2 regions of the Kitasatospora sp. NPDC127121 genome follow, and region 1 is predicted to be linked to the other one. Evidence: riboswitches for the same ligand, from Rfam matches in the RefSeq annotation. Region 1 holds a riboswitch; the other holds the start of a gene.

Region 1 (6,797 bases):
AGCGAACCGAGCGGTCAGGGAAAGGAACGAGCGCCATGCGTGAGAACCCGAAAGATCCGTGTCCGCCCGCCACTCCCCACCACCCCGTCCAGGACGACGTCGCACGTCAGCGCCCTGCCCGGCTCGCCGCGGCCCTGACGGCCGCCGTCGACCACCGCTGGCCCGTGGTGCCGGGGGCCGTTCTGCGCGGCGGCCAGTGCTCCTGCGGCGACCAGGACTGCGTCGTGCCGGGCGCGCACCCGCACGACCCGTCGCTGCTGGCCGCCACCACGGACGCCCGGATGGTGCGCTGGTGGTGGGAGCGGCAGAGCCCGGACGCTCCGGTGCTGGCCGCCACCGGTTCGGTGGTCTCGGCGGTCAGCCTGCCGGCGGCGGCCGGCGCCCGGGCGCTGGTCTACCTGGGCGCGCTGCGGCTGCCGCTCGGTCCGGTGCTGGCGATGCCGGGCCGGTACGCGCTGCTGGTGGCCCCGTACTCGCTGGACGCGCTCGGCGAGATGCTCGCTCAACTCCCTTGGGTGCCAGGCTCGTTGCGCTACCACGGGGTGGACGGCTTCCTGCCGCTGCCGCCCGGCGGGGCGGCCGGCCGGGTGCGCTGGGTGCTGGCCCCGTGCCCGGACGCCGACGGCGGGGTGTGGCTGCCGCAGGTCGGGCCGCTGCTGGGCGAGTTGGTGGAGGCGACGGTCCGGTTGGACAGCGGTCGCTCGGCGTACTGATCCGCCGGTCCGTTCCCGGGCCGCTCGTCGGGGCCCTGCGGAAAACAAAAGATCCGGCCGCTGGCGACGGGGGATGCACCAGCGGCCGGACTCTTTAGACAGTAACAAGGATCCGCGCCCGCGCCAATTTCCAAGAGGCCCTGCCCGCCCGGAAATTGCGGCTTCATGGCGACAATGTGACGCGTATCACCCGGATCCCGGGCGCTTTAGTTCAAGGTGACCTGACGGTTCACCAGGTTCGCGCGGGCGCGCCGCTCCTCGGCGGTCAACGGGGTCTCGTCGGCGAGCACCGAGGCCAGCCGCTCGGCGAACTCGGCGGCCGGCTTCTCGCAGTCGGCGGCGGTCATGGCGAGCGGGAGGTCCCAGACCGGGACGGTCAGGCCGTGCGCGCGGAACGAGCCGACCAGGCGGGTGTCCGGGCCGAGCGAGGACTGGTCGGCGGCGCTCAACCGGGCCAGCGCGTCCAGCAGCCGCTCCTCGGGCACGGTCATCACCCAGCGCAGGTGGTTCTTGTCGGGGGTGCCGCACCAGTAGGCGGCGTCGGCGCTCGCCAGCTTCTCGGTCGGGATGGCCGAGGCGTTGGCGCGCTCCAGGGAGGCGGCGACCTCGCCGGTCGCGGTCTCGGCGTCCTCCAGCCAGAACTCGAAGCCGGTGTGCACGGCGGGCGTGAACGCGGCGTTGACGTCCAGCAGGTCCTGGAGCCGGCGTCCGCCCGCCTCGGTCCGGCGGGACGGCACCGGGTTGCCCGGCTCGGTGGCCAGCGCCAGCTCCAGGGCGTCCGCGAGGTCGCGGCTGAGGTCGCCGGAGGAGGACTGGGTCTGCAGGCCGAGCAGGATGGAGCCGTCCTGGCGGCGCAGGGCCGGCCAGGCCAGCGGCAGCACGGTGGCCAGGGTCACCGACGGGACGTCGCCGGTGGCGCCCTCGGCCACCCCGGCGGCCAGCGTCAGCGGCACCGTGGCGGCGGGCACCAGCTCGCGCAGCGCGACCCAGTCGGCCTCGCCCGCCAGGCCCTCGAACGGGCGGTGCACCAGCTCCTGCACCGCGTGCGAGGCCTCCCGGCCGTGACAGGCCTTGTACCGGCGGCCCGAACCGCAGGGGCAGTTCTCGCGGGCCCCCACCACGGGGACCTCGCCCGTGACGGCGGTGGTGGACTGACGCTGCGGCGCCTTCTTGGCGGCCTTCTTGCCCATGGTGCGGCTCTCCCGGGAACGGTGGTCCTTTGCTCCGGGCAGCCTACTGACGTTCCCCCGGCGCGCGGGCACGCGCCGGGCGGACGGGTGGGGGGCGCGCGTCGGTTCAGGCGCTGCGGGCGTCACCACCGGTGCGCCGGGCGTGCCGGGCCCGGGCGGGCAGCGCCGCCCAGACCGTCACCTCGCCGGGCGCGTCGCGCACGCCCCAGTCGCTGGCCAGCTGGCCGACGATGTTCAGGCCGCGACCGCCGCGCGAGGTCAGCGAGGGGCCGGCGGGCAGCGGCCGGGTGGTCGCGCCGCCGTCGGTGACCTCCAGGGTGAGCACGCCGTCGGCGTGCAGCTGCCAGCGGACCAGCACGCCGCCGTCCGTTCCGCTCCCGTGCTCCTCGCGCTCCCGGCCGCCCGGTGCGGGGTGCGTTCCGGAGGGGACACCGACCAGCAGCTGGTCCACCACCTCGGCCCGCGCGCCGCGCCCCAGGGCCCGCAGCGGGCCGAGCGGACGGGCGTACCGACAGGCGTTGCTCAGCAGTTCGGAAAGGATCAATACGGCATCATCAATGACCGGCTCCGGTATCTGCCGGTCGCCGAGATCTCGACGCAGTCGGCGCCGTGCGACCCCGACACTCGCCGGGCCGTGCGGCACTGCCATGGTCGATGAAGTCGGCACTTCACGCGCCACCATCAACGCCACCCCCGGACCTCCTTCAGCGTATGCCGAGGGAGAGATGCCCCTTGGTAATGCGTCGGAAACGACCGCCGGACGATCCCGCGAGGACATTTCAAGCGATTGCGACCGAGGGTGGACCTGAGGTCATTCCGTGCTCACCCTGCGTCGCCCCGGTGCATGAATTCCGGCAATAACGGGCCCGGAAGGTTTGACTGCCGACCAGAACGATCAGGTTGTGTCCGGGCTTTGCGGGTGGATTTGCGGGCGGCCCGCCGCCCGACGGCGGATCACCGCCCGAGCTGCGCCAGGACCTCGGCGGGCCGGTTGGTGATGATCGCGGACACCCCGAGCTCCAGGCACAGTTCCACGTCGGCCGGTTCGTCCACGGTCCACACGTGCACCTCGTGCCCCAGCTCGCGCAGCCGCGTCACCAGCTGCGGGCGGGCCCGCACCAGGTCGATGCCCGGCCCGGCGATCCGCGCCCCGCCCGGCAGCGGGGAGCCCGGGCGCAGCCGGCCGAGCAGCGGCAGGGTCCGTTCGAACAGGAACACCCGCCGGTACTCCGGCGCCGAGGCCGCCACCCGGTCCAGCCCCACCGAGGAGAAGCTCATGATCCGGGCCGAGGGGCGCTCGCCCTCCCGGTTCGCGCCGATCTTGAAGCGTTCGAGCGTCCGCAGCAGCTCGGCCTCCACCCGGCCGCGGTAGCGCACCGGGTGCTTGGTCTCGATCGCCAGGTCCACCGGGCGGCCGCAGTCCACCACCAGCTCCAGCAGCCGCTCCAGCCGCAGCACGCCGCGCAGCTCGGGGTCGGTGCTGGGGCGGCCGGTCTTCCAGGCGCCGAAGTCGTACGCCTCCAGCTCGGCCAGCGTCATCGCCGAGACGGTGCCCTGGCCGTTGGAGACCCGGCCGATCCGGCGGTCGTGCACGCAGACCAGCTCGCCGTCGGCGGTCAGCCGGACGTCGCACTCGACCGCGTCCGCGCCCTCGTCGAGCGCGCGCCGGTACGCCGCCAGGGTGTGCTCGGGCAGGGCGTGCGAGGAACCGCGGTGGGCGATCACCTGGACGGGCGGCGTGGTGCGCGCCGCCGTCGAGGACGGGTCTGTGCTGGTCACGGGCCCCACGATAGGCGGCGGAAGTGACGCGCAGGCGAAGACGGCCCCAATCCGCGGGGCCGTCTTCGGTGCCGGTCGGTCAGCTCCGCGCCGCCCTGCGGGTCAGCGGGGTGAGCGCCCAGGTGACCAGGGCCGGCACCAGGAAGGCGAACAGCGAGGCCGACGTCCACTCCTGCGGGGTGAAGTGCAGGGCGTCCTGGGCGGAGGTCCAGAAGTCCGTCCACCAGCCGGCCACCGCGGTCGGCGCGATGAACTGGTAGACCGCGAAGCCCAGCACCCATGGCAGCAGCATCAGGCGGCGCGAGGGCGCGTCGGCGGAGAGGTTCCAGCCGTACCGGCCGGCGCCGAAGAAGTAGTCCACCGCCAGCACCGCCAGCAGCGGCACGAAGACCGAGCCGATCAGGCCGAGGAAGTTGGTGTAGGTGTCGGTGAACTTGTCGATCTGCAGCGCCAGCACGGTGATCAGCAGGCCGATCCCGCCGGTCAGCACCCGGCGGTCCACCTTCGGCAGCAGGTTCTGCACCGACATCGCGGTCGAGTACACGTTGGCGAAGGACTGGTCCGTCTCGCGCAGCACCAGCACCAGCAGGAACAGCCAGCCGGCCCAGACGCCGAGGAAGGAGTCGAAGATCCTGTTCGGGTCGCCGTCGGACTGCAGCAGGGCCATCAGGCCGAGCACGTAGCACCAGACCTGGGCGATCGTGTAGCCGGAGAAGCTGCCCCAGAACGCCGAGCGCGCGGTGCGCGAGTGCCGGGTGTAGTCGGCGGCCAACGGGACGAAGGAGATCGACACCGCGATCATCGCGTCGGTGGCGCCCAGGAAGCCGTGCCAGTTGCCGGCGCCCGGGTCGGGCACCCCCTGGCGGCCCAACTGGACGGTGAAGTACACCATCGCGACGGCGACCGCACCGGCCACGAAGCGGCGCAGCACCGCGATCGAGCCCAGCGGCCAGATGGTCAGCGCGGTGGTCAGCGCGCCCGCCAGGAGCACGAACAGCCAGCGGTAGCCGTCGGTGTGGGCGACGGTCTGCGCGCCCGCCGCGATCGTCAGCAGCTCGAACACGCCCCAGCCGACGCACTGGACGATGTTCAGCACCGTCGGGACGTACGACAGCCGGGTGCCGAACAGCCCGCGCAGGTTCGCCATCGCGGGCGCACCGGTACGGGCCCCGATCAGCGCGGCCACGCCGAGCATCGCGGTGCCGACCACGGTGCCGGCCACGATCGCGGTCACCGCGGCGGCCAGCGACAGCTCGCTGCCCTTGGCTCCGAGCACGGTCGCGGCGGTGGAGAAGCCGATCAGGCTGACGCCCAGGTTCATCCAGAGCGCGAAGTGGTCCCGGAAGCGCAGCGTGCGCGGCGGCTCGGTGTCCAGTACGAGCGGCGCCTCGGCACGCTCCGGGCGGTCCAGCACGGCGGTCGCCGTGTCGGTGGGGCCCGGGAGACCGCTGTCACCGCTGTCACCGTCGTGAGCGGTCGGGGACGGTTCGGGGAAACCCTTGGACGCGGGCGCGCCCGAAGAAGAGGATGGCGAAGCAGGCGACATGGCCGATACTCCCTACGCCGGCATTACCCGGACAGGTTCCGGCGGTCTGCGCCCCCTCGACGGTCCGCCCACGATCCCGTGGCGTACGGTCGACCAGCGCACTCTCAGCCTGGTCGGTCCAAGCTCCCGCGTGTCAGTTGTGAGCGACAGGCTAACCGGCCCGGGGGTGAACGCCAAGGCCACGGGGTGTGCGGCCCGCATCGCGGGACGTCCGGCGGAGGTGGGGGAGCCTCCGGTCGTCGGCCTGGTCGCCGGTTCGGCCGTCGAGTTGCTCGTCGGCTCGGTCGCCGGCTCGGTCGTCGGCGCAGGACAGCCTGGTCGGCGGCCCGGCTGTCGGCGGCGGCTAAGGATTCTTATGAGTTATTCAGAGGGGTCCTTACGGCAATCGAATCGGCAGTACGAAAAACTATGGTCCTTGGTTCTGTCAGCTATGGAGGTCGTTCGTGAGCACCGAGCGCGAGGTTGGGCCCACCGGGCCGCAGGGGGAGCAGCCCTCGGGCGGCCAGGCGGCGGCTGTTCCCGCTTCCGACGGCCACGCCTCGGGCGGGCACCAGCCGACACTGGCCTTCGGCCGGGTCCCCGAGCCCGCGGCCGCGCCGGCCGCCGAGGCCGCACCGGCTGAGGCCGCGCCGACCGAAGGCGCGCCGACCGATGGTGTTCCGGCCGAGGGCGGGTACCAGCCCACCGTGGCCTTCACCAAGGTCCCCGCGCCGGAGACGGCCCCGCAGGCCCCGGCCGCGCCGGTCGCCGACGCGCCGGCCGCCCCGGTCGACGCCGCCACCGGCTACATCGACGCGCCGCCGCCGGTCCTGCCGCCCGCCCCGCCGGTCCCGGCCGCGCCGGCGGCACCCGTCGCACCTGTCGCACCCGTCGCCGAGAGCCCGGCCCTGCCGCCGGGTGCCAACCCGTACGCCACCCCGGCCCACGGCGTCCCCGCCGCCGGCCCGCACGACCCGTACGGCACCCCGGCCGCCCCCGGCGCGCCCGCCGCGCACCCCGCGCCCGGCCACCACCCGTTCGGCGCCGGCCAGCCGCTCGGCGGCTGGGGCGCCGCCCACGACGCCGGCGGCGGCGCGGGCTACCCGGGCGGCCCGGCCGGACCGCTCGGCTACCCGGCCGACTACCCCGGCGGCCCCGGCGGCCCGCGCAAGAAGCGCGGCGGCCTGGTCGCCCTGATCGCCGCCGTCGCGCTGGTCGCCGGCGTGGCCGGCGGGGCGCTCGGCGTGACCGTCGCGGACCGCAACGACCGCACCAACAGCGCCGACGACCACCGCAGCACCACCGTCCAGGCCAGCAACACCCAGAAGAACGAGCCCGCCCCCGGCTCGATCGCCGGCATCGCGCAGAAGGCGCTGCCCAGCGTCGTCACCATCAAGGCGCAGGGCAACGGCGAGTCGGGCACCGGCACCGGCTTCGTCTTCGACACCGAGGGCCACATCCTCACCAACAACCACGTGGTCGCGCCGACCCTCAACGGCGGCAAACTGACCGTCAAGTTCGCCGACGGCACGTCCTACAACGCGTCCGTGCTGGGCCACGCCGAGGGCTACGACGTCGCCGTGATCAAGA
Region 2 (6,797 bases), on a different contig from region 1:
ACTTCCTGCTGGACGGCGGCAAGCGGCTGCGCCCGGCCTTCTGCTACTGGGGCTGGCGCGGCGCCGGCGGCCCGGCCGGCGGCGAGGGTATCGCGAACGCGGCGGCCGCGCTGGAACTGCTCCAGGCGAGCGCCCTGGTGCACGACGACCTGATGGACCGCAGCGACACCCGCCGCGGCCTGCCCTCGATCCACCGCCGCTTCGAGGCGCTGCACCGGGCGAACGGCTGGCGCGGCGACCGCGAGCAGTACGGCGCCTCGGCGGCGGTGCTGCTCGGCGACCTGCTGCTGATCTGGTGCGACGAGCTGTTCCTGCGCTCGGGCCTGGAGCCGGCCGCCGTGCTGGCCGCCAAGCCGGTGTTCGACCTGATGCGCACCGAGGTCATGGTCGGCCAGTACCTGGACGTCCTGGAGCCGGTGGCCGGCGACTCCGCCGACGAGGGCGCGCTCGACCGGGCGCAGACGGTGCTGCACTACAAGTCGGCGAAGTACACGATCGAGCGCCCCCTCCAGGTCGGCGCGCTGCTGGCCGGGGCCGGCCCGGAGCTGGTGGCGGCGCTGGGGGCGTTCGGGCTGCCGCTGGGCGAGGCCTTCCAGCTGCGGGACGACCTGCTCGGCGTCTTCGGCGATCCGGCGGTCACCGGCAAGCCGGCCGGGGACGACCTGCGCGAGGGCAAGCGCACCCTGCTGGTGGCGCACGCGATGCGGGGCCTGCCGGCCGCCGACGCCCGGCACCTGGACGAGCGGCTCGGCGCGCCAAACCTGGTGCCCGAGGAGGTCGCCGGGCTGCGCGACCTGGTGGCCCGCAGCGGCGCGCCCGAGCGGGTGGAGCGCCGGATCGACGAGCTGATGCGGCAGTCCCTGGCCGCGCTGGAGGCGGCGCCGCTGGCCGACGAGCAGGCCCGCACGGTGCTGCTGGCCCTGGCCGAGGCCGCCACCGTCCGCAAGTACTGAGATCCGCACGCAAGAGGATCCGCAGGTACGGAGAACGGTGACGGCCCCCGGGGCCGTCAGGCCGAGCGCACCCGCCGGGCGAGCTCGGCGGCGGCGGCCTGCGGGTCGTCCGCGGCCGTGATGGCGCGGACCACGACGATCCGGCGGGCGCCGGCGGCCAGCACCTCGTCGAGGTTGCCGAGGTCGATGCCGCCGATGGCGAACCACGGCCGGTCGGTGCTCTGCTTCGCCGCGTACGAGACCAGGCCCAGGCCCGGCGCCGGGCGGCCCGGCTTGGTCGGGGTCGGCCAGACCGGGCCGGTGCAGAAGTAGTCCACGCCGGGCTCGGCGACCGCCGCGTCCACCTCGGACTCGGCGTGGCAGGACCGGCCGATCAGCACCTCGTCGCCGAGGATCGCCCGGGCGGCCGGCACCGGCAGGTCGTCCTGCCCGAGGTGCAGCACGTCCGGCCGGGCCGCGTGCGCGACGTCGGCGCGGTCGTTGACGGCCAGCAGCTTGCCGTGGCGGCGGCAGGCGTCCGCGAAGACCTCCAGGGCCTCCAGTTCCTGCTTGGCCTCCAGGCCCTTGTCCCGGAGCTGGACGATGTCCACCCCGCCCGCCAGCGCCGCGTCCAGGAACTGGGCGAGGTCGCCCTGCTCCCGGCGGGCGTCGGTGCACAGGTACAGCCGGGCGTCGGCCAGCCGCCGGCGCGGCGTGTCCGCCGCCATCAGATCAGCATCGCCTGGGCGCGCCGCTTGACCTCGGTGCCGCGGTTCTCCTGCAGCGCCTGGATCGGGCTGCCGGGCAGCGACGGGTCCTCGGTGAAGAGCCACTCCAGGATCTCCACGTCGTTGTAACCGCAGTCGCGCAGCACGGTCAGGGTGCCGGACAGGTGCTTGACCAGCCCCTGGCCGTCGATGAACGCCGCAGGGACCTGCAGCGACTTGTTGGGGCCCCGCCGGACGGCGATCAGCCCGCCGGTGCGGACCAGGTCGCGCACCTCGGTGACGCGCACCCCCCACTGCTCCGAGATGTCGGGCAGGTACATCCACTCGGAAACCAGGGCTTCAATCTTGCTTTCAATCTCACTCACGCCACCAGACTGCCACCTCCACAGCCCCCCGCGCACCAGCCGCTACCCCGCGACCGCCGACTTCAGCGGCACCGAGGGGTCCGCCGCGCGGGCCCGGTCCAGCGCGGTGCCGCGCTCGATCAGCCGGCGGCCCTGGGTCAGATCGCGCGGCCGGTCGACGGCCAGCAGCGCGCTCGGCACCCCGTCGCGCAGCCAGAGCACCGTCCAGGAGGCGTCCTGCGGGCCGCCCCGCCACAGCAGTTCGTCGCCCTCGGCGTGCCGCCCGGCGTACTGGACCATCCGGCCGAACTGCTCCGACCAGAAGTACGGCACCGGGTCGTACGGCGGCGCGTCCGCGCCGAGGACGGCGGCCGCCGCGGCCTCGCCGGACTGCAACGCGTGGTCCCAGTGCTGGACGGCCAGCCGGGCGCCGGAGCGGGCGGACGGGTAGCTGACGCAGTCCCCGGCCGCGAAGACGCCGGGCAGGCCGGTGCGCAGCCGCCCGTCCACCAGGACGGCGCCGGTGCCGTCCAGCTCGACACCGGAACCGGCCAGCCAGCCCGTCGCGGGCCGGGCGCCGACGCCGACCACGACCTCGTCGGCGGGCAGGTGCGAGCCGTCCGCGAGCAGCACCGCGCCCTCCTCGACGGCGGCCACGCCGACCCCGCAGCGCAGGTCGACACCGGCCTCGGCGTACCAGGCGGCCATCGCCGAACCGACCTCGGCCGGCAGCGCGCCGGGGACGGGCGCCGGGCCCGCCTCGACCACCGTCACCTCGCAGCCGGCCGCGCGGGCGGCAGTGGACACCTCGGCGCCGATCCAGCCCGCGCCGACCAGCACCAGCCGCAGGCCGGGCCGCAGCAGGGCGCGCAGCGCCAGCGCGTCGTCCAGGGTGTGCAGCAGGTGCGCGCGCTCGGCACCGGGCAGGGCGCGCGGGGTGGCGCCGGTGGCGATCACCAGGGCGTCGTACGGGAGGTCGCCGGCGTCGGTGTGCAGCACGCCGGGGGTGAGGCCGGTGGCGCGGCGGCCGGTGAGCAGCTCGATGCCCAGGTGCGGGTAGTCGATGTCCAGGGTGGTGGCGTCGGCCTTGCCGAGCAGCACGTCCTTGGAGAGCGGCGGCCGGTCGTACGGCGCGTGCGGCTCCTCCCCGACCAGCGTGATCCGCCCCCGCCAGCCGCCCTGCCGCAGCTTCAGGGCGCACTGCGCCCCGGCCAGCCCGGCCCCGACGACGACCACCTGATCCGTTGCGTTCAGCTCTGCCACGCCCGTCACTGTACTCAGCGCCCTGCCGGGGCCACCGGCCCGTCCACCCCGCGTACGGGCCTTCGGCCGGGCCCGCCCCCGGCGTTATGGTGGGGGCACCATCACGGGAGCCCGGCGTACCGGGCTGAGAGGCGGGCTGGCACGGCCCGCGACCGTCCGAACCTGATCCGGGTCATTCCGGCGAAGGGAGAAGAGCAGCCTTGTCACGCTTGCCCGAGGAAACCCACGCCGACGTGCTGGTGATCGGTGGGGGCATCATCGGCCTCGCCGTCGCCTGGCGCGCCGCGCAGCGCGGGTTGCGGAACATCGTCGTGGTCGACCCCTCCCCCGGCGGCGGGGCGGCCGGGGTCGCGGCCGGGATGCTCGCCCCGGTCACCGAGCTGCAGTACGGGGAGGAGCCGCTGCTGCGCCTCGGCATGGCCTCCAACCAGCGGTACGGGGACTTCGCCGCCGAGCTCACCGAGGCGAGCGGCGGCCTGGACACCGGGTACCGCCGGTGCGGCACGATCGCCGTCGCGCTGGACTCCGACGACCGCGAGGAACTGCGCGAGCTGCACGCCTTCCACCAGCGGCTCGGCCTGGACTCGGCCTGGCTGACCGGCCGGGAGGCCCGCAGGCTGGAGCCGATGCTCGCCCCCGGCGTGCGCGGCGGCCTGCACGTCGCGGACGACCACCAGGTGGATCCCCGCCGGCTGCTGACCGCCCTGGTGGCCGCCTGCGAGCTCGCCGGGGTCGTGGTCCACCGTGCCGAGGCCGTCGGGCTGCTGGTCGAGGGCGACCGCGCGGTCGGCGCCCGGCTCGGCACCGGCGAGACCCGGAGGGCCGACCAGGTGGTGCTCGCGGCCGGCCCGCACAGCCACCGGCTGCCCGGACTGCCGGAGGGCGTGCTGCCGGCCGTCCGCCCGGTGAAGGGGCAGATCCTGCGGCTGCGGATCCCCGAGACGTACCGGCCGTTCCTGTCCCGCAACGTCCGCGCGGTGGTGCGCGGACAGCACCTGTACCTGGTGCCCCGGGAGAACGGCGAGCTGGTGATCGGCGCGACCACCGAGGAGCAGGGCTACGACACCACCGTCACCGCCGGCGGGGTGTACGAACTGCTGCGCGACGCCCACGAGTTGGTGCCGGGCATCACCGAACTCCCGCTGCTGGAGACCTCGGCCGGGCTGCGGCCCGGCTCGCCGGACAACGCCCCGCTGCTGGGCCCGACCGCGCTGCCAGGGCTGGTCGCCGCCACCGGCCACTACCGCAACGGCGTGCTGCTCACCCCGGTGACCGCCGACCTGCTCGCCGAGTACCTGGCGACCGGCGAACTCCCCGAGCTCGCACAGCCGTTCACACCCACCCGGTTCTCCCCCGACCGCTCCACCACGAAGGCCTCCGCATGACCGAGATCGCACCACCCCAGACCACGCCGGCCCAGACCACGCCGGCCCGGACCGCACCGGCCGAGATCGCGCTGACCGTCAACGGCGAGCCCCGCCGGGTGTCCACCACGACCACCCTCGCAGAGGTCGTGGCCACCCTCAGCGCCGCCCACAGCGGCGTCGCCGCCGCCCTCAACGAGGCCGTGGTGCCGCGCAGTTCGTGGCCGGCCACGGAACTGTCGGCGGGCGACCGGATCGAGATCCTCACCGCCGTCCAGGGAGGCTGACATGGCCGACGACCTGCTGACCATCGCCGGGGCGTCCTTCGGCTCCCGGCTGATCATGGGCACCGGCGGCGCACCCAGCCTGGAGATCCTCGAACGGGCACTGCTGGCCTCCGGCACCGAGCTGACCACCGTGGCGATGCGCCGGGTCGACGCCGGCACCCAGGGCTCCGTCCTGGACGTGCTGACCCGCAACGGCATCCGGGTGCTGCCCAACACGGCGGGCTGCTTCACCGCCGGGGAGGCCGTGCTGACCGCCCGGCTGGCCCGCGAGGCGCTCGGCACCGACTGGGTGAAGCTGGAGGTGATCGCCGACGAGCGGACCCTCCTGCCGGACCCGATCGAGCTGCTGGACGCCGCCGAGACCCTGGTCGACGACGGCTTCACGGTGCTGCCGTACACCAACGACGACCCGGTGCTGGCGCGCAAGCTGGAGGACGTCGGCTGCGCGGCGATCATGCCGCTGGGCTCGCCGATCGGCTCCGGCCTGGGCATCCGCAACCCGCACAACTTCCAGCTGATCGTGGAGGGCGCGGGCGTCCCGGTGATCCTGGACGCGGGCGCCGGCACCGCCTCGGACGTCGCGCTGGCGATGGAGCTGGGCTGCGCGGCGGTGATGCTCGCCTCCGCGGTGACCAGGGCGCAGGACCCGGTGCTGATGGCCGAGGCGATGCGGCACGCCGCCGAGGCGGGCCGGTTCGCCCACCGGGCCGGCCGCATCCCGCGCCGGTTCCACGCCGAGGCCTCCTCGGCGATGGCCGGCCGGGCGGAGCTGGACACCCGCGAGCACCCGGCGTTCTGACACCGGGACGCCCGGCACCCGCCCGCGTGTGCCGTGTCACAAACCGGGCACAGCCGGGCCCGGAGGCGATGTCCTCCGGGCCCCGCTGCCGCCTGCGGCCCTAGACTCTCCGGGTGGACATGGCACTGCACGACCCCCTGATCGGTACCCTGCTCGACGGCCGGTACCGGGTCGAGCAGCGCATCGCGACCGGCGGGATGTCCACCGTCTACAAGAGCACCGACACCCGGCTGGACCGGGTCGTCGCCCTCAAGGTGATGCACCCCGCGCTGGCCGGGGACGACGGCTTCACCGCCCGGTTCATCCGCGAGGCCAAGGCCGTCGCCCGGCTCTCCCACCCGAACGTGGTGAACGTCTTCGACCAGGGCGCGGACGGCGCGAACGTCTTCCTCGCCATGGAGTACGTGCCCGGCCGCACCCTGCGGGACCTGCTGCGCGACCGCGGCGCACTGTCCGTACGGGCCGCGCTGGACGTGCTGGAGCCGGTGCTGGCCGCCCTCGGCGCCGCCCACCGGGCCGGGCTGGTGCACCGGGACGTCAAGCCCGAGAACGTGCTGATCACCGAGGACGGGCTGGTCAAGGTCGCCGACTTCGGCCTGGTCCGGGTCCTCGGCACCGCCGACGGCGCGCCCACCTCGACCAGCACCGCGACCGGCGGCACGGTCCTCGGCACCGTCTCCTACCTGGCCCCCGAGCAGATCCTCCCGGACGCCCCCACCGACCAGCGGGTCGACGTCTACGCGGCCGGCATCCTGCTCTACGAGATGCTCACCGGCCGCCGCCCGCACACCGGCGACAACCCCGTCCAGGTCATGTACAAGCACCTGCACGAGGACGTCCCCGCCCCCTCGCTGATCGCCCCGGCCGTCGGCCCCGGGCTGGACGCCATAGTGGCCGGCGCCTGCGCCCGGACGGCCGAGGCCCGCCCGTACGACGCGGTCGAACTGCTCGCCGCCCTCCAGCGGCTCCGCCGCACGCTCACCCCCGCCGAGCTGGACGCCGAGCCGCCGGCCTCCACCCGGCCCAGCCCGCGCTACCCGACCAGCGAGCCGACCTCGGTGATCCAGCCGCCGACGGGGC

The links. Region 1 has a riboswitch for thiamine pyrophosphate ahead of ACFVHI_RS16945 (cytosine permease). Riboswitches for the same ligand answer to the same signal wherever they lie in the genome.
Region 2: linked by a shared signal. The riboswitch ahead of thiO (glycine oxidase ThiO) and the one ahead of ACFVHI_RS16945 (cytosine permease) in region 1 are both predicted to bind thiamine pyrophosphate.

What each region holds. Positions count from the first base shown of each region.
Region 1 covers NZ_JBHXTQ010000029.1:50,509-57,305, reverse strand. The annotation lists gene ACFVHI_RS16965 (bifunctional DNA primase/polymerase) at 36-713, shown strand; gene ACFVHI_RS16960 (DUF5926 family protein) at 920-1,903, opposite strand; gene ACFVHI_RS16955 (ATP-binding protein) at 2,010-2,552, opposite strand; gene ACFVHI_RS16950 (glycerophosphodiester phosphodiesterase) at 2,858-3,682, opposite strand; gene ACFVHI_RS16945 (cytosine permease) at 3,762-5,096, opposite strand; TPP riboswitch at 5,221-5,368, opposite strand; gene ACFVHI_RS16940 (S1C family serine protease) at 5,672-6,797, shown strand, end outside.
Region 2 covers NZ_JBHXTQ010000008.1:7,709-14,505, forward strand. The annotation lists gene ACFVHI_RS06960 (polyprenyl synthetase family protein) at 1-953, shown strand, start outside; gene thiE (thiamine phosphate synthase) at 1,010-1,660, opposite strand; gene ACFVHI_RS06970 (Rv2175c family DNA-binding protein) at 1,660-2,025, opposite strand; gene ACFVHI_RS06975 (NAD(P)/FAD-dependent oxidoreductase) at 2,068-3,276, opposite strand; TPP riboswitch at 3,361-3,473, shown strand; gene thiO (glycine oxidase ThiO) at 3,477-4,652, shown strand; gene thiS (sulfur carrier protein ThiS) at 4,649-4,918, shown strand; gene ACFVHI_RS06990 (thiazole synthase) at 4,920-5,717, shown strand; gene pknB (Stk1 family PASTA domain-containing Ser/Thr kinase) at 5,837-6,797, shown strand, end outside.